DNA from 2 places in the Shewanella sp. 5S214 genome. Region 1 is predicted to be linked to the other one. Evidence: predicted binding sites of a transcription regulator. Region 1 holds the regulator's gene; the other holds the start of a gene.
The links. The regulator ArgR, encoded in region 1, controls arginine synthesis, uptake and breakdown. The targets are predictions, from matches to a motif close to ANTGAATANNTATTCANT.
Positions count from the first base shown of each region.

Region 1 (15,279 bases):
GTGGCATCAACATCTGCAGAGGAAGGATGGCTAATAAGAACTTGTTTAGCGCCAGCGTGAATGTGTGCCTCGCAAGCTTGACGGTCGATTAAACTGCCTGTGGCCTCATAGACGATATCAATATCAAGTTCAGCCCAAGGTAGTAACTTAGCATCTGCTTGATTGAGCAACAAAATACTGTCGTCACCAATCAGTAACTGATCATCCTTTAGCTTAACGGTATGCTTAAAACGACCATGGGTGGTGTCATACTGGGTTAAATGACAAATGGCTTCTGGCTTTGCCAACTCATTGATTGCCACAATTTGGATCTGTTGACGTTTTCCTGACTCATACAAGGCACGAAGTATTGAGCGGCCAATCCGGCCATAACCATTAATTGCAACTCGAATCATTTAGGGTCCAGAGTAATTAACCTAGGCACTTATTATTTAATCAACCATGATAACATACTGAAATATAAGTGATTTAGCATATATTATTTTACGTGAATAAAAGACATAAAAAAACGGCCTGCAATCATATTGCAAGCCGTTATTATACAGATTATACACTTAATAGATAAGTGTTTAATCTCAGATGATTATCCTAAAGATTGGACAGTTTTTACTACATTATCAACAGTGAAGCCGAAATGCTTAAGTAAATCACCACCAGGAGCAGACTCACCGAAGGTCGTCATGCCAACAACACCGCCCTCAAAACCAATGTATTTGTACCAGAAATCAGTATGCGCAGCTTCAATAGCAACACGCTTAGTGACACCTTTTGGTAATACAGATTCTTTGTAAGCAGCATCTTGCTTATCAAACTCAGTCGTAGAAGGCATAGAAACCACGCGCACTTTCTGGCCGAGTTTGCTTAACTCAGCGGCTGAATCCATGGCTAATTGCACTTCGCTACCGGTTGCAATTAAGATCACATCAGCAGTGCCTTGACAATCAGACAGTACATAACCGCCTTTAGCAACGTTAGCTAATTGCTCCGCAGTACGCGCTTGAGCCTTAAGACCCTGACGACTGAAAACTAATGATGTTGGTGCATTACGGCGCTCAATTGCCGCCTTCCATGAAACAGCCGTTTCTGCTGCATCACATGGACGCCATACTGCCATATTTGGCGTTAAACGTAAGTTAGCTAATTGCTCAATAGGCTGATGCGTTGGACCATCTTCGCCTTGACCAATAGAGTCATGGGTATAAACGAAAATGTTTTGAATACCCATTAATGCTGACATACGTACTGCGTTACGCGCGTATTCCATAAACATCATGAAGGTAGCGCCATAGTTAATAAAACCACCATGCAACGAAGCACCGTTCATAATACCGCTCATACCGAATTCACGTACACCGTAATAGATGTAGTTACCGGCAGGATCGTCTTGAATACCTTTTGAGCCAGACCACAGCGTTAAGTTAGAACCAGCTAAGTCTGCGCTACCGCCAAGTAATTCTGGCAACATAGCACCAAAGAAACCAATCGCATTTTGAGACGCTTTACGGCTCGCAATACCTTCGGCTTTATCTTGGCTTTCTTGGATAAAGGCTTGTGCTTTTGCTTCAAAATCAGCAGGTAAATCACCCTTTAAAACACGGCGATCATATTCTGCAGCAAGTTCTGGGAACGCAGCTTGATATGCAGCAAACTTGTCATTCCATAATGACTCATTCGCCTCACCTTTATGTTTCGCATCCCAACCAGCATAAACATCAGATGGGATTTCAAAAGGAGCGTGTGGCCAGTTTAAGAACTCACGAGCGGCTGCAATTTCAGCATCACCTAATGGTGCACCATGACAATCATGGCTGCCCGATTTGTTCGGAGAACCAAAACCAATAATGGTTTTACAGCAAATCATCGATGGCTTATCGGTGACAGATTTAGCTTGTTCAATTGCTGCACGGATGGCATCAGGATTATGACCATCAACATCAGCAATAACATGCCAGCCATAAGCTTCAAAGCGCTTAGGCGTATCATCAGTGAACCAACCTTCAACATGACCATCGATAGAAATACCGTTGTCATCCCAAAATGCCACTAACTTACCTAGGCCTAATGTGCCGGCTAATGAACTGGCTTCGTGAGAAATACCTTCCATTAAACAGCCATCACCTAAGAAACAGTAGGTAAAATGATCAACAATATCGTGACCTGGACGGTTAAACTGAGCCGCTAAGGTTTTTTCGGCAATCGCCATACCAACAGCATTGCTCAAACCTGCGCCTAAAGGACCGGTGGTGGTTTCAACACCTGGAGTATAACCATACTCAGGATGACCAGGTGTTTTTGAATGTAATTTACGGAATTGCTTTAACTCTTCAATCGGCAACTCATAGCCTGATAAATGCAATAAAGAGTAGATAAGCATAGAGCCATGACCGTTTGACAGAACAAAACGATCGCGATCGACCCAGTTAGGATTAGTTGGATTGTGCTTTAGAAAATCATTCCATAGCACTTCGGCGATATCAGCCATACCCATTGGGGCACCTGGATGACCAGAATTGGCTTTTTGAACCGCATCCATACTTAAGGCGCGAATAGCGTTAGCGAGTACTTTACGAGATGACATGCTCTCTCCTGCTTGTTTGTAAGGTCTAGCGGGCAATTGTGAAGCCATATTTTCCCCTACAAGGCGATGTGACGCAAATTAAAATTTCTCTCATTACATTTTTAGTCAGTAATAAGCTCACTTTTACCTATTAAGGTCGTCTTACCGCTGATGTTTATTGGGTAGATAACATGCAAAAGCCCCGTAATGAACAGTTACACACTGAGTAATTATTTATTGACAGTCAGCTTAGAAAACAGCGCTGTGTAAATAAAACCTCAACTTGTCTCAACACACAACACCTCATAATCATCCTCAATATTGTTCAATTAATGGCACCAAAGTGTTTAAAGCAGACCAACAAAAATGATTAAAACTTAATTTAATCATAAGTTTAATTAACCCATTAGCTAAACACACTCATAGAGAGTAAAAAATATTCATGCACTACTGCACAATTATCTGCTTAAATTCGTATTAAGGGGTGTTATCAAATTAGATTTCGACTAAAATAGACGTCTAGACGTATATTCAAATGCAACCAACGAGATTTTCCTATTATGGCAAAGCACTTGTTTACCTCTGAGTCGGTCTCAGAAGGTCATCCAGATAAAATCGCCGATCAGATTTCTGATGCGGTATTAGACGCAATACTTGAGCAAGATCCAAAGGCTCGTGTTGCGTGCGAAACGTATGTTAAAACCGGTATGGTATTAGTGGGCGGTGAAGTCACCACTTCTGCTTGGGTAGACATTGAAGAAATTACCCGTAAAACCGTCCGCGAAATCGGTTACACCAATTCAGATATGGGTTTTGATGCTGATTCATGTGCGGTACTTAATGCCATTGGCAAACAGTCACCAGACATCAATCAAGGCGTTGACCGCTCAGATCCTGCTGAACAAGGCGCTGGCGATCAGGGCTTAATGTTTGGCTATGCCAGCAATGAAACCGACGTATTAATGCCTGCACCTATCACTTACGCTCATAAGCTAGTTAAGCGTCAGTCAGAAGTGCGTAAAGACGGCACTTTACCTTGGTTGCGTCCAGATGCAAAAAGCCAAGTAACCTTTGCATATGACGATGGCAAAATCATCGGTATCGATGCGATTGTATTGTCAACTCAACATCGTGAAGACGTAACACAAGCAGATTTGATTGAAGCCGTAATGGAAACCATCATCAAGCCTGTATTACCTGCACAATGGTTAAACAAAGACACTAAATACTTTATCAACCCTACTGGTCGCTTTGTTATTGGTGGACCTGTTGGTGATTGTGGTTTAACAGGACGTAAGATTATCGTTGATACTTACGGCGGAATGGCGCGCCATGGTGGCGGTGCATTCTCAGGTAAAGACCCATCGAAAGTAGACCGTAGCGCAGCTTATGCTGCACGTTATGTGGCTAAGAATATTGTTGCTGCAGGTCTTGCTGATCGCTGTGAGCTACAAGTGTCTTATGCTATTGGTGTTGCAGAGCCAACATCTATCAGTATCGAAACATTCGGTACTGGCAAAGTGTCTGAAGAAGTATTGATCAAATTGATCCGTCAGCACTTTGAGCTGCGTCCTTATGGTTTAACCGCAATGCTAGATTTGGCGCGTCCTATCTATCAACAAACTGCAGCTTATGGCCATTTTGGTCGCGATATATTCCCTTGGGAAGCGACAGATAAAGCTGAGATTCTCCGTGCTGATGCCGGACTATAATAAGCTAGGTATCGATATAGCCTTAACGCTTGTTGGCTAAGCTAAAACGATATCAAACATAAAACCGCCATTTGGCGGTTTTATGTTATTAGCGCTATCCAATTTGCACTAGCAGATGTAATAAGGTAATGATTTAATCTCGACACTGGGTCTCATTATGTATCAAGCCACTTGGCTAGAAAAAAATATAATAGCAAAGCAAGCTGTTGCACCGCCATCCATGGGGGCGGCACCCATTGAAGGTGATTCGATTGCGAATAAGTCGATTGCGAGTCATCCTACCGCTTTAGAAGGCAACGCGATTGAACTTGCTGAAAGCAAACTCTCAGCGATAAAGCTCTGTGCAATAAAAGAATGGTCAGCCATTAAATTATTCTATCGTCAGCATATGCCTTATGCGCGATTAGCTCAAAAAGAAGCCATAGCAGTTATTAATCACCTAAACTCAAGCGCTACTGATAATCAAGACAGGAGTGATGACGTTAATAGAGCGACATTCAGACCGCGAAATATTATTGCCGCTATAAGAGTCAAACCGATAGGCCACTATCAACTGGTAAATGGGTTGTTAGTTCACCCCGACTATCGTGGCCAACACCATGCAAGCCACTTATTACAGTTTATTGCACCTAGATTAAAGACTAAACATTGCTTCTTATTTGCTCACCCATGGTTAATAGGCTTATATCAACAGCAGCACTTTGTGGCGATAGAACCGCGGCAAATATCGCAGTTACCAGCAGAAATAACCCAATTATACTATCGTTACCACTCTGAAGAACGACCACTGGTACTGATGCAGTTAAATAACCCTGAGCAATAATGCACATCAATGATTTAGCTAAATCATCCTAATGCGTAAACATAAATGAAGATAGTACAATAAAATAGGTTAACAATGATCGAAATGCGCACTTTCAATGCACATAAATGACACTTGCTGCATACTCATTATTGGCACATCTTTGACACTAATTGATGCCATATTGATCTGCTCAATTTGAGTAAATAAGGCTATCGCAGCATGATAGTCATTGGTTACCCCACAAAATACCCATCTATCATGCCAGCGCACAAAATATCCTGATTGCTGCACTTGTAGATTATCCTTACAGTGCACACTTGCTTCAATACAATCATATGATTCATTTGCCTCAGCCAATACCGCGGCAATCAGCTTCATGTTGTCAAATGCTGATAATCTTAAACCAAGGTAAGGTGAAAAAAGGGTTTCAAAGTCAGTACTCATTATATTCCTAATTAATAACCACTTTATTCACGCACCAAGACATAGTTAGCTGATGACATTGGCTGTAGAGGTGGCCAATAAACAATAATCACGTTGTTCAAAACGAAATTGTTCAATCTGTGTCATCGCAGCTTTTTGTTGATGTGCCGCTAAAGAGCGAGCATTGTCTGCAGCAACATAGGTCACCATAAATGGAAAGCTAGTGTTTACTTGTTTTTTTAACTCACTCACTAACGCCGCAAACACGCCTTGGCCACGTTTTGACTCTTGGATCCAAACCGGCCCATATTGACACGAATTGGTCGTCGATAAAGCTTGCCCAGCCAACTCGGCGAACTTAATCTTTTGAATAATATGGCGATACAATGGTTGCGCAGAAAAAAATGACCATCTCGCTGCCATCACATAACCAATAATTTGCCCTTGCTCTTCTGCCACCATAAACCAATGTTGATTAATTAGCTGACCCACCTCACTTTTAGTAAATGAATGAGCATGTAATTGGTTATCTGAACCAGACAACTCATCATCTACATGAGCACGCTCTAACTGCACAATAGCAGTAACATCGGTGAATAACGCCTTACGGATAATAAATGACAATGATTATTCCTTTGGATCTGAATGGGGAGGTTGCTTCTTAGCCCATTCTATCACTAGCGCAACAGGCAGCGGAGACATAATTAATGTTCCTACGCCAATGAGCAATGCAATCACCAACATACCACTGACTTGCTGACCTATATCGCTTTGCCAATATAAGCCTACGCCCACCAGCAACATAATTAAGCCGATGATATGCAACACTTTGACTAATTTAATCATTTGATTCTCTTTAGTTCGTTAAATAATGTTCATTAATCCAAAAACTGACAATTATTTACTCTTTTATTAATGCTCAAGTAGTAGAATAGCGCCAATTTTTTCGTATTTGGAACCCTCTCAGCATGATAAAGCATATTCTCGGCGCCGCAGTTATAGTTATAGGCCTTAGTGCTTGCCAAAGTCCATCGGCCACTGTCTCAAATGAACAATTAATTGGTACTTGGCATGTCGACACCGTCCTCGACACTCCAACCATTAATAATAGTCCTGCAACGTTAGTTTTTGCCGCAGATGGCGAGTTAACAGGTAACAACAGTTGTAATCAATTTTTTGGCAGTTATGCCCAGCAAGGTAACTTTTTACAGCTGGCACCAGCAGGCACTACCATGAAAGCCTGCGTTGACAGCTTTATGAGCCAAGAAGCTGAGTTGATGCAAGCTATCTCATTAGTACAACAAGTTGATTTCTCAAAAGGAAAACTTAATCTATTGTCAGAAAAGGGTGATACCCTATTGGTACTGACAAGACAATCATCGCCATTATCTTAATCATTTATTGCTTAAATGAGTCACAGAACTAACACAAGTGTCAGCTTAAAGTTCCACGACAAAATGAATTTTTATTCAATAAATTTGATTTTTTCTTGACTTAATAAGTCAATCTATTCAAAATGTGCTAGATTTTTGAATAACAAATATAAGATGAAATATCATTATGCCAGCGACAAGAAATCAGGATGAGCTCGTACGAACTTTTAAATCGATTCTCAAAGAAGAACGTTTTGGAAGCCAGAGCGAGATTGTTAATGCGCTTCAAACCGAAGGATTCGGTAATATTAATCAATCTAAAGTATCGCGTATGCTCAGCAAATTTGGTGCTGTTCGTACTCGTAACGCCAAGCAAGAAATGGTCTATTGCCTGCCTGCAGAGCTAGGCGTTCCAACTGCGGGTAGCCCAGTTAAGAATTTAGTGCTAGATGTTGATCATAACCAAGCCATGATAGTGGTAAGAACCAGTCCAGGTGCAGCACAATTAATTGCTCGTTTGCTGGATTCAATAGGTAAACCTGAAGGGATATTAGGTACCATTGCTGGCGATGATACGATTTTCATTTGCCCTGCAAGTATAAAAACTATTGATGATACCTTAGAGACCGTTAGATCTTTATTCAATTATAGTGAATAAAATATCACTATAAAAAAAGCAATGCCATGGCATTGCTTTTTTTTTGCTTAACGCGGGTGGTTACGCATCATCGAATTGAGTTAAAAAATCTAATGATGGCACAAAGAATGATGATCCGGTCAACGCTTTGGTAAACAACATTAAATGATCATGATTTCCATGGCCATCACCGTGCACCATACTGCGAAGCATTTGTTCAAAATGTTCTGGAGTGCGGCACACAGAAATAAAAATCAGCCCTTGCTCTCGAATCGAACCATAAGGCATGCTTTGACGCAGGATTTCTAATGAATTACCTTGCGCATCTTTTAAATTAACTCGCTTGGTATGGCTGGTTAGTGGCTTATCTTCTGACTCATATTCAATATCATCAACTTTAGTTCGACCAAAAATATCTTCTTGTTTTTTCAGTGGTAAACGATGCCATTTACTTAAGTTATGCATGTATTTTTGTACATGAACATAACTACCAGAGGCAAACGCTTTATCTTCATTACCAACCAATGCAACCTCTTGACGATGGCGCCCCTTAGGGTTTTCGGTACCATCAACAAAACCGGTTAAATCACGGCTGTCCATAAAACGGAAACCACGCTCTTCATCAACTAGCTCAACCAAATCTTCAAACATTTGATTAATCTCATTTGCGACAAGATGTAAAATATCGTAACGGTCACAACGAATATGAATAAACAGATCATATTCCATTGCAGGTGCATCACGAATACCTTCATTCATAGCAGGAAAAGGTTTTAATAATGCTGGGCGCGCATCAGGATAAAAGGTATCCCAAAAATTAGCACCAATACCGACAAAGCCATTAAAAGCACTGTCTGCATATTGATCTGTGAGCTCATAGATGTATTGCGCCACATTAGCAATAGATGGACGTAACTGATCTTCAACACCATCATTGGCATTAAACATCAGGTACACACTGTGTAAATTACCTTCTGCGCAAATCCCTAACTGTTCACGAGGCATAGCTTGGTTATCCATATTAACTTGATCCACCTTAATACTAAATGTCGGCCTAAATGATGATAATTTAACGCATTGAACTCATTAGAGAGCGATTCACATATCGTCTTAGTTTAGCTAATGATTAACTAACAATGAGCTTATCTTAATCAAATATAAATTACTTGAAGTGTACTCACATTTAGCTGATTTGTATCACCTATTGCACTCATATTCTCTCAAGTAAAAGATTGAACAGCTGTTTTAATAGATGGCTCACTCAACTCAAGTTATAGGATATTCTTCGTTAGCCGAAATCATAATATTGAGCTTATTGACTCTCAAACTTGTCATTTATTTGATTAACAGACCCACACTTTTATGACTGCATGCTGCAAGTAATGGTCTATTTTAAATTAAAGCAGCACAGTGGGCTAGACAGTAAACGGTTTTATAACAGGTTATGATTCAAGTCTGATGTTAACAATTATGCTCCATATTAAGATGACCATAGCAATCGTTAATTAAAAATGACTAGCGGATGTGGCGCAATGTGAATATCAACTCGTTGGCCAGGTATTAGTGTCGTTGATTGACTACTTACATCCAAGATATCAGCGCCAACTTTCACTTGATAATGGCATACAGTACCCAAAAAATGCCTTTCAACAATACAGCCACGACCATTGGTATTAGGATGAACTTCAATTTGCTGCGGTCGTAATAATACTTGCCCTTGGCTTCCAATCGGCCAAGGTAATTTTTCAGTACTATTAAGATTTCCAAGAGCATAATCAACTTGATAACTCGTGGTTACAGTAACAGGTAAATAATTACCCGCGCCGAGGAAATCAGCCACGTAGCGCTCTTTTGGCGAACGGTATAAGGTTTCCGCTTTACCATGTTGAATAATGGCGCCATCTTTAAATAATGCCAGCTTATCTGCAAAGACAAATGCCTCATCTTTACTGTGTGTCACAAACACCGCACTCACATTTCGCTTTTTTAATATGGCACGAATTTCCAGCATCATCTCGTTACGTACTTGCGCATCAATATTGGAAAAAGGTTCATCAAGTAATAATAATTCAGGTTGATATGCTAAGGCTCGCGCAATTGAAACTCGCTGCTGCTGTCCGCCAGATAATTCATGAGGATAACGAGATGACAAGCCAGTTAATTTAACCAGCTCAAGCATCTCATCCAACCGAGTAAGGCGCTCCTTTGCATTAAGATTTTTAACGCCAAATAAAATATTATCCGCCACGGTTAAATGTGGAAATAAAGCATAGTCCTGAAAAATCATCCCGACACCACGTTGCTCACTGGCAACAAACACGTCATCACTGCTCATTACCTGGCCACTAATACTGATACTGCCTTGGCTAATGGTTTGCAAACCTGCAATCACGCGCAGCAGTGTGGTTTTGCCACAACCACTGGGGCCTAATAATGCGACAATTTCGCCTTGCTGCAAGGTAAGATCTAAATGACGCAAAATCACTTGACCTTGATAATCACTACAGATATTTTCAATGGTTAAGGTTGACATAATTAGCCTTGTTGCTCCAAGGAGCGATTAAGATAAATCAATGGAACAAGCCCGACTAACACAATAACAATCGCGGCTAATGCACCGTGTTCAAGCTTTTCATCTGAGACAAACTGAAACACATAAGTGGCTAAGTTTTCAAATCCGATGGGGCGTAATAATAATGCTGCGGGCAACTCTTTCATACTTTCAATAAACACCAACAATGCCCCGGCAAAAATCCCTTTACGCAATAACGGTAAATGAACCCGCCAAAGCAGTTGCAATGGGGTTTGCCCCAAGGTAATACATGCCATGTCCAAAGAAGGCGAAATGCGCTTATAACTGTTCTCTAAGCTACCGATAGATATGGCAATAAAACGTACACAAAAAGCAAAAATCAGAGCGAACACGCTGCCGGTCAATAACAATCCCGGTCCACGTTCACCCAGCCAATCGTAAACATCGTTAATCGCAAAATCAATAAATGTCAGTGGAACCAAAACACCAATTGCTAGGACTGTGCCCGGCAATGCATAACCAGTAGAACTGAGTCTAGAAGGAAGATAATCACTTTTACGCGGACTGACTCGACGGACAAACATCAATATCAGTGATAACAGCATACACACGGCACTCACGATAGCGGCAATGTATAAGCTGTTAAGGCTATATTGCCAAAAACGTGTATCCCAACTCTCGTTAAAATAATCAATGGCATAAACACATAACACGGTAAAAGGCAGCAAGAAGGCAAGAAATAACAATAAAGTGCAGTAGCCTAGCGCAATCCATGCCTTAGTTGATGACAACACATATCGATCGGCTTCATTGAAGGATGATTGTTTTTGAAATAATTGTTGTTTGCGACGGGCAAATCGTTCAACACCTATCATAGAGAACACCACCAGCAACATAATTGCCGATAATTTAGCGGCAGCCGTTAAACTGCCATAGCCAAGCCATGTGTCGTAAACGGCTGTGGTTAGAGTAGGAACGGCAAAATAGCTTACAGTGGCAAAGTCTGCTGCGGTTTCCATAGCCACTAGGGCAACGCCAACAGCTAAAGCAGGCCTTGCCATGGGTAATGCCAGTCGCCAAAAACTGCGCCACGGACTGCACCCCATTACCCGAGATGCATACAATAAACTTGATGATTGCTCCATAAAAGCGGTGCGGGCTAATAAGTAAATATAAGGGAATAGTACTAACGACAGTATTATTGCCGCTCCGCCGAGGCTGCGTATCGCGGGGAAATAATAATCATGGGGTGATTGCCATTCAAACCAATCCCTTAGTGTACGTTGCACTGGGCCGGCATAATCGAGCATATCAGTATAAACATAAGCAACAATATATGCTGGCATGGCTAATGGAAGCAGTAATAGCCACTGAAAGTATCGTCGAAAAGGAAAGTCACAGCGGGCAATTACCCACGCAGCAGGAATAGCTAATAGCAGCGAGCCGAGTCCAACCAACAACATCAGTAATAAGCTATTGGCTATGTATGTCGGCAACACTGTATTAAATAAATGGCTAAATACAGCTTCGTCAGGAAGAGTGGATTGCACTATTAAGGCAATCAGCGGCAATATTAATATTACCGCGATAAAATAACCAGTAAGCGACCAGCCTCTGGTTAGGCCTAAAATCATAAATAATACCGAGTTAACTCAGCGCACCCAACTCATTTTATCAATACTATTAATCGTAGTAATAGTGCGCTAAAAATGGTTACGTGCGCTTGGCTTGGAGGTTGATCGTCTATTGAGGATCGCCATAATTACAGATCGAATTTCACTTCGTCGAGTAATTTAACTGCCTCTTGGTGGTATTCTGCCAACTTATAAATCGGTAAGCTGTCGGCCTTAAAATCACCCCATGAGGCCACTAATTCAGACGGAGCCACATCAGCCTTTACCGGATATTCCATATTCACTTCAGCATACATTTTTTGCGCGACATCTGAGGTAAGGAATTCCATTAATTTAATGGCATTGTCTTTATGAGGAGCATGTTTGGCTAATGCCATTCCTGATACGTTGACATGAGCACCACGGTTCTTTTGATTAGGGAAATTAATATCGACAGCTTGTGCCCAGCTTTTCTGGTTTTTATCCATTAACATATTGCCGTAGTAATAGCTGTTACCGATAGCGATATCACACAAGCCTTCTTTAACGGCTAGTACTTGATCACGATCATTACCCTGAGGCTTACGGGCTAAATTAGCTTTGACCCCTTGTAGCCAGGTTTTCGTTTTCGCTTCACCATCATGAGCGATCATTGAGGCTACTAATGCGACGTTATAAGGGTGTTTACCACTGCGAGTACAAATTTTACCTTTGTATTCAGCTAAGGCTAAGTCCTCGTAATCAATATCAATTTTACCAGTACGATCTTTAGAAGAATATAAATTACGCACCCGCATAGTGAGTGCAAACCAATTATGTTGTTGTGAGCGATATTGAGACGGAATATTATGGTCGATAATGTTGCTTTGGACCGGTGAAACAAGATCTTTATCCACCAACTCCATCAAGCGAGAAAAGTCTGATGTCAGCACTACGTCAGCAGGGGATAAACGACCTTCACGCGCTATCCGTTCAGCAATGCCATCTTTAGCAAATACGACATTAACGTCGATACCACTTTGTTGGGTAAATTTTTCAACAATGGGCTCAATCAGGAAAGCTTGGCGATAAGAATAAACCGTTAATGCCTCTGCGGCACTGACCGAAGAAGCCACACAAGCCAAACCTAATAATGCGACACTTTTTAGCAATTTCATTAATCAACGCTCCCTAATTGAAACAATATTGCGCCATCGCCGACGCGATTGATAATGGTTATCAATTGCGATAGGGTAAGTGATCATCTTCAAAGGAGCAAGTGCTGTTTCACTCGGGGCAGTGAATTTTCAAGCGAGGGAAGCAATGACCACAAAAATCAGTGAGCACTGTTGAGGCTCTGCCATCAAGGCATTAATGGTTATGATTGATGCTATTACCAATATTTTTCGACTGTTATTTGTCCAGGAGCGCGTCGAAGATTTTTTGCTAATCCTTTTTCCACTAAAGCGATTTGAGCATCCGTTATCATGCCAGGGTTACCGCAGATCATCACTTGAGAATGCTCAGCATTTATCCCTAATCCCGCTTTCTGTTCAATTAATCCGCTGCTAATACCATCGGGAATACGACATGATAAAGCATTAGGATAATCTTCACGGGTCACAATAGGAATAAATACAAACTGCTGTGGATGCAGTTCAATAAACTGCTGGATGGTCTCTAAATAAGCAAGATCTTCACCAAGGCGAACACCATAAACGAGCACGACCTTTTCAAAACGTTGCCAAGGCCCATCAGTTGCCAGCATTGAGATAAAAGGTCCGACTGCGGTGCCTGTGGCAAAAAACCACAAATGTTTACCTTGCAAAGCACCATTTGGCACCTCGTCTAGAGTCATAAACCCTGTTGCTTTAGACGTCACTTCAATAGAGTCTCCTGGGGTTAATGCTTGTAGATCTGGAGACAGCAGCCCGTCCTCTACCGCAACAGCAAGCACTTCGACATAGTCCTTACCTGGGGGATTCACCAGTGAATATGCACGAGCAACACGCTTTTCATCTCGTATTTGGCTGAGCTTTATAAACTGACCAGCGATAAAAGGTTCGACATTGGCTTTGATCCGCAGTGAAAATAATTTGTCATTCCAATCAATGCGTTCAATTACTTTACCCGTAGTCCACATAGTCACGATCCTTTCACTGAGAGCCAATCTTAATCATAAGAGACTACGTCGCTTGAGTCACGCTTTGTGATTCATCTTTAGCAAGCTTATCTTGCTTAAATTGCGCTAACCCTTGCTGTATCAGTTCATATGTTTTATCCACACCAGCGGCTATATCACCTTCTAACACCTTTAAACCAGACAATATATCGCTAGCCTCTTTAAAGCCTTGATCTATGGCATCACCAATTTTGAGCATAAAACTATCAACTTGCTCATCTAGTCCCATAGATTTATTTTGTTGTTGGTGAATAGAGAAAAAATTTGTGGCAAAGCTCACAATGCGATCAGCTGTTGCCTCTGGTGAGTAATCCACTCCGCTATCGACGCCCTTCTGAATTGCGTTGTCTCCAAGCGTGGGGGCAAGTTCTTGGTTAATGGCTTCAATTGCGGCGCGATAAAGCAACGCCATAGACTTGTCACCCGCAGAAATACTCACTTCTTCCTGTGCGGCAAGAATACTGTTGTTCATCATTTGACGACTCAGTTGACTCACTGATACTTTAGCTGATGAATTTACCGCTGAACTCGTATTATTAGCTTTATTTTGAGTTGAAGTATTCGCTTCACTGGTTGGAGTATTGTTGTTTTCTCGTCCCTTCACATTTGAGGGCGCTGCGCTTTTAATGTCCATAATAGTGTCTTATTTAAAGTAACGGATAGCTTAATTATCGACCAAAAAATGCATACCTGAAGTCATAATGAAATAAATATACGATTTAATTCACTGCAATAATGACCATAAATGCTTCTTCGTTTTAAAACAAAGCAGTTAGATAGCAAGCAGAAAAAATAAACGATATAGTGAGATTATATTTGGCATTGCTAATATGGTTAATTAACCAGACTCAATTACTATCATTACTGCGACTAAATTACCGCGAATAAACACACAGTACTAGATTCAATTTAAGGACAATAATATGCCGCAACAACATTGGTTTATGTGGGGAATGGATATCTTCTCTGGTCTTTTCTTAGTGTTATTTTGGCTATTACTGATTGCGGTCATTTACATGTTTATTGCTGATAAATGGCAAACAAAACAAGCCATACGCCATAATTACCCTGTTATCGGTCGCTTTCGATATATATTTGAAAAACAGGGTGAGTTTTTTAGACAATACTTTTTTTCTCAAGATCGTGAAGAACTGCCGTTTAACCGTGCCGAGCGCAATTGGGTATATCGCGCAGCAAAAAATGTTGACCGTACAATTGCATTTGGATCAACACAAGTTCTAGATAAACCCGGTTCAGTGATGTTCATGAACTCAGCCTTTCCGGTCAGCGATCATGACTCTCACAAGACAATAGACGTAACCATTGGTCCAGATTGCACCCATCCTTACACAACCAGTAAAATTTGCCATATTTCAGCAATGAGCTTTGGTGCATTATCTCGACCAGCGATAACGGCGCTATCTCATGGTGCAGCGAAAGCAGGTTGCTGGCTCAATACTGGTGA
Region 1 is NZ_JBGOOV010000008.1:129,427-144,705, reverse strand. It holds gene epd (erythrose-4-phosphate dehydrogenase) at 1-395, opposite strand, end outside; gene tkt (transketolase) at 584-2,578, opposite strand; gene metK (methionine adenosyltransferase) at 3,118-4,269, shown strand; gene ACED29_RS07680 (GNAT family N-acetyltransferase) at 4,427-5,092, shown strand; gene ACED29_RS07675 (hypothetical protein) at 5,162-5,518, opposite strand; gene ACED29_RS07670 (N-acetyltransferase family protein) at 5,564-6,121, opposite strand; gene ACED29_RS07665 (hypothetical protein) at 6,125-6,343, opposite strand; gene ACED29_RS07660 (META domain-containing protein) at 6,466-6,891, shown strand; gene argR (transcriptional regulator ArgR) at 7,058-7,528, shown strand; gene ACED29_RS07650 (Dyp-type peroxidase) at 7,589-8,527, opposite strand; gene ACED29_RS07645 (ABC transporter ATP-binding protein) at 9,009-10,040, opposite strand; gene ACED29_RS07640 (iron ABC transporter permease) at 10,043-11,674, opposite strand; gene ACED29_RS07635 (Fe(3+) ABC transporter substrate-binding protein) at 11,803-12,810, opposite strand; gene ACED29_RS07630 (ferredoxin--NADP reductase) at 13,026-13,775, opposite strand; gene ACED29_RS07625 (DUF5610 domain-containing protein) at 13,819-14,448, opposite strand; gene ACED29_RS07620 (FMN-binding glutamate synthase family protein) at 14,738-15,279, shown strand, end outside.

Region 2 (5,345 bases), on a different contig from region 1:
CGACACATTTTTTAATATCGTTGGTGGGTTAAAAATTGATGAGTCAGAAACCTGTATCGATTTAGCGCTTGTGACAGCATTATTGAGCAGTTTAAATGACTTTGTGGTGCCAAGAACCACTTGTATTATGGGTGAGTTGAGCTTGAATGGTGATGTGCGCCCAATTGATAGCGGAGTGCCCAGAGTGAGAGAAGCTGCGCAGCATGGTTTTACGGAGATTTTTATTCCATTTCGTAATTATCATAAAACCATGGAAGGGCTCGGCGCAAAAATCATCCCAGTTAAAACTATCCACGAGTTACTTGAGCTGATTAATTAATTTTCGAGTAATACAGCGGGCTATTGGTATAAAAAAGGTAAGTCATTGGCTTACCTTTTTTACATCTCATGGTTTATCTGCAAGCTTAAGGAACTGGTGTGATTAACGAGGTAAGCTCACGATCTAATAATTCTGCATCGCCCATATTGAGTTCGATAATACGGCGCAGATGAGTAATGCTGTCAACATCAATATGAGTGCATTTTAAGCCAAGATGTTCTGGGGTCTTATGAACAATTTCCGCCTCCATGTGCAGTTCAATATCAGAATCGGCTAACACAAACGCTAAGGTTAAAATGGTATGTAGCTGACCAGTATAACCTGCTGGCAGTTCTACTAGAGCGCCATTGAGACTTAAATCTAAAATTTTAGTGCGCCAAGTTTGTTCTGTTTGCGCAAGATGCGCACTGGCTGCAAATAAAATACGAGAAAATTTACGTCTGTTGTCCATGGTTCACCCTTAGTCATCAATATGGCTATGGTACATAGCCAATGCTTATTTGTTAAGCATACTCGATTTATCTCGGTTACGCAGAGAATATTTTGTATAAAAAAGGAGCGCAATGCGCTCCTGAGTTGATATTAAGATGTTATGTTTAGTTGCGCCTACTAAATCAGTAAATGGCCCATTAATGCAATAATAGGAAGCGTTACTAATGTCCGTAGGATAAAGATAACGAACAACTCAAAAAAGTTCACCGGAATTTTACTACCAATCAAAAGAGCACCCACTTCACTCATATAAATAAGCTGAGTGACAGATAATGCCGCAATGACAAAACGGGTTAAGTCAGACTCAATAGAGCTGGCCAATATAGATGGAATAAACATATCGGCAAATCCCACCACAATTGTTTTTGAGGCTTCAGTGGCTTCAGGAATATGCAGTAGCTCTAACAGTGGAATAAATGGCATACCTAAGTAGTTAAAAATTGGTGTATGTTCAGCGAGCACTAACGCAACGGTACCAATAGCCATAACGACTGGAATTACCCCAAAAATCATATCAACAACGTTTTTAATCCCTTCTGTTAGGACATGTTTAATGCCACCAGCAGAGGATGCTCGCTGCATTGCTTGTTCAAATCCCCATGAAAAGACACCGTGACTAGCAGGAATTGTTTCATCATCTTCATGGCGTGGGGTGTCGTCGATATACAGATCTTTTTTCCATGATAACGGCGGTAATTTCGGCACTATGATAGCGGCGACAAATCCTGCCAAACACACAGTGAGATAAAATGGTACAAACAAGTGCTCAAGTTTTACTTGCGATATAACCACTAGACTGAAAGTTATCGATACCGCTGAAAAAGTGGTACCAATAACGGCTGCTTCTCGTGCCGTGTAGAAACGGGTTTCGTATTGTTTGGTGGTCATTAAAATGCCCACACTGCCGTCACCTAACCAGGATGCCATACAGTCAATCGCACTGCGTCCGGGTAAATTGAATATTGGACGCATCACTTTGGTTAATAACGTGCCAAAAAACTCCAATAAACCAAAATTGAGCAATAGCGGCAATAACATGCCTGCAAAAATAAACACTGAAAATAGTACTGGCACTAAATCATTTAAGACTAAACCACCCGTTGCCGATGAAGTAATCGCATCAGGTCCCATCTGCAAATAAACCATGACAATAAAGACCGCACCTAATATCCGCACGGCTAACCAAAATAAATTTACTTTTAATAAGGTGCGTAAAAAAATATTTTTACGCACAAATTTAGGATTAGTAAGCTGGGTGAGCAATGAGGCTATTGCCATAAATACAACGATGCAGGTCACAATAAGCTGAATCGAACTGCCCATTTGGTTTTGCAATGCTTTTGAAATGATTGCAATTGGGATGGTAATCGAACCATTGACAGTGATAGGCGTCATAAACAGTAACAAACCAATCAGTGACGGAATGATAAAGGTAAGAATTGTTTTAATGTTATGTTTTTTGTGTGTCACGTTAAATACACCTTACGTATTTGCTGTAAGTTGGCCAGCTTGGCTATCCAACTGTTTCTTATGGACTGAGATTGAATGTCCATTCAGTTGTGTTTTTTGGGTAGGCAAGGTTACCCCCTTCTTTGCTGTATGTAAAATGATAACTTAATCGAATAGATATTAGTTAAATATGAGTAGATATTTACTTTGCGGGAATGATGTTGTACATGATAAATAACTAATATAATCATTTGGTTAATGATTTGTTTCTGGAGTGTTTCAGCTTTGAGTGTATGAGTTTTTAAGTCGCTTGTATGCCATTAATGAACATGAATATTATCATTGTTATGAGTGGTTGCATTAATGGCAATCGGCTGAGTTTTTATGACGGAAACACAGTTTCTTGGTTCTCTTGGCGATAGTCCATGCCCGGCAATCCGAACCAGTAACCATTGCAATGATGATGAATGATTGCAGTATGCTGCTTGTGATTAAATTGTTGATTGAATAGTTCTTCAGTATTAAATGGGTCGTTTGTTACCTGTTGTAGTGCGCTGGCAAGCTCAGAACCCAAGTCAATATCGGTTAATTTGTTGGGTGAAATCCGCCAATAGTCCACTCCCATGGTGATCATCTGGGGAATTTGGTTAATCAGATTTATTTGCGCCGCTGATTGAGTTTGAATGCCATTTAAGCGTAATAAGGGCTGCGACTCTTGAGTTTGAGCCAATAAACCTTTGCTGTGGCGTTGGCAAATCGTTTGGCATTTATCTTTTGGTAATTGGTAATGCTTAGCGGTAAAGCAGCGCGCTGAAAGAGCTAGCGGCATATAGCCGTGGCCGAGCACTTCAATTTCAAACTTGGGTTTATCGCCTTGATTGATGATACGACTTAACCACTGTTGAGATAACTCACATGGCATAACAAAGCGGAACATGCCTTTTTTATGCAGTAAATCCAGACTGGCCCGATTGTAATTATTAATCATTGGTCCGCACACAAAAGGAACTTTGGCTTGCTGTGCATAATGTACTGCCGCCATATCATTAGCTTCAATACTAAAGTCACCATTCTCAATCGCTTTTTTTAATTCATTGAGCTCTGATTGTGCTTCTATTAGTGCCATGGTCGATAACACCACATGTTTACCATGAGACTTAAGCATATTCGCCAGATCAAGATAGTCGTTAAACTTGAGTTCGCGGCGACGACTGCACACGGTTTCACCTAAGTAAACAGTATCGATATGACTTAATGCCACTTGTTGATAGAAAAGCTCAACGTCAGGTTTTGACCAGCAGTAGCTAATTGGAGCAAGAGATATTTTCATTCTGTAACCTTATTGCCATTGACGCTGATAAGCGCCCAATGTGGTGATTTGTCCTTCGGATACTTTAGCCAATGCTTGCGTCCATTGTGGTTGTTCGCAAAAAGAATCGGGATTGGCCAAATAAGTGTCGATAGCACTGCGCCAAACGTGGGTCACTTGACTTACATAAGCAGGGCTGCGCTGACGTCCTTCAATTTTGAGTGATTTGATGCCCGCTTTAGCGAGTTCAGGTAATAAGCTTAAGGTGCTTAAGCTGGTGGGTGATTCGAGTAAATATTTTGCATCTTGATCGTATTCAGCAACATATCGACCCTTACAGACCACTGGATAGCCCAGTTGTTGACTCGCATCGGCTTTATCGATTAACACATTATTCAGTCTGGTTAATTTATCACTGCCACTGTCTTGCCAGCGAACATGATTCGCGGGAGAGCATGAGCCACCGGTATTCGGGGATTGACCTGTAACATATGATGATAAATGACAACGTCCTTCCGCCATGATGCACAAACTGCCAAATGCAAAGACTTCCAGATCAACAGAGCTGACTTTCGCTAAATCGCGAACCTGCTTTATTGACAGCACTCGTGGTAATACAGCCCGTTCAATATTAAAAGCTTGTTGGTAAAATGACAGCGCTCCGACGTTGGTCGCACTGGCTTGCACCGATAAATGCAACGGAAGGTGTGGATAATGCTGGTGGGCATAATCGAGTAATGATAAATCGGCAACGATAAGCGCATCCATTTCTAATTGTGCGGCTAAATCAACTGCTTGATACCAGCGATGTTCCTCACCGGGTTTAGGGAAGGTGTTTAGGGTTAAAAACACCTTTCGGCCTTGGTTATGGGCTAAGTGAGTCGCTTGAGCTAGCTGTGGGGCAGAAAAGTTTAATCCTGCAAACGAACGCGCATTGGTGTCATCTTTTAGTCCAAGGTAAACCGCATCAGCACCTGCATTGAGCGCGGCTTTGAGTGACGCTAAATTACCGGCGGGGCATAAGAGTTCCATATTGGTGTTCTCATTTTTTCAAAGAACAGGAGTGTAAATGTGATTGAGTTAACATGATTTGATTTAAAACAGGTTTCGTTAGATAAATTACCAGTAAACTCACTTGATTATTGGCTCTATTTGCAAGTAGGTACTCTCGATGACTCAGGCATTATCACAACAATTATCGCAACACTTAGCGCAAAAGGTATTGCATTTCGCACCTCAGGTTAGTCGCCGCTCGCTCAGTGTCATGCCAGAAACATTAAAAATAGCCGCGATCAATACACTGCTTAATCGAGTGTTAGCTGAACAATTGCAGTCAGATGAACTCGATTTTCTCAAACACAAGTGGGTGGGGATTTGTGTTGATGATATTGGTTTACGTTTTGAGGTGGGGATTGCTCAACAATTACAAGTACGATCGTTTACTCAGCCTGATGTGACTTTAAGTGCCAATGTGCCGGAATTGATATTAGTGGCCGCGGGGATAGAAGATCCTGATACCTTATTTTTTCAACGTAAATTACGTATAGAAGGGGATACTGAGTTAGGGTTACAAGTTAAAAATCTATTGTTATCTATTGAATTAGATAACTTACCCAAACCCGCTCAGATCGGCATCGAGCAACTGGCAAAAATGCTCCACATGTTAAGACCCAGTGAATAGTTTTGCTTGTTTGACCATGAAAAACGGCGTATTTTGCGCCGTTTTGCCGATGCTAGGAACATAAGATTAGATGCTCAATATTAGCGAATCAAGAT
Region 2 is NZ_JBGOOV010000002.1:109,177-114,521, reverse strand. It holds gene radA (DNA repair protein RadA) at 1-319, shown strand, start outside; gene ACED29_RS01805 (PilZ domain-containing protein) at 405-770, opposite strand; gene ACED29_RS01800 (YjiH family protein) at 929-2,206, opposite strand; gene ACED29_RS01795 (U32 family peptidase) at 2,643-3,590, opposite strand; gene ACED29_RS01790 (peptidase U32 family protein) at 3,600-4,601, opposite strand; gene ACED29_RS01785 (SCP2 domain-containing protein) at 4,741-5,250, shown strand.
Region 2: ACED29_RS01800 (YjiH family protein) is a predicted target of ArgR. The motif match lies at 2,450-2,467, and genes of this name have one in related genera.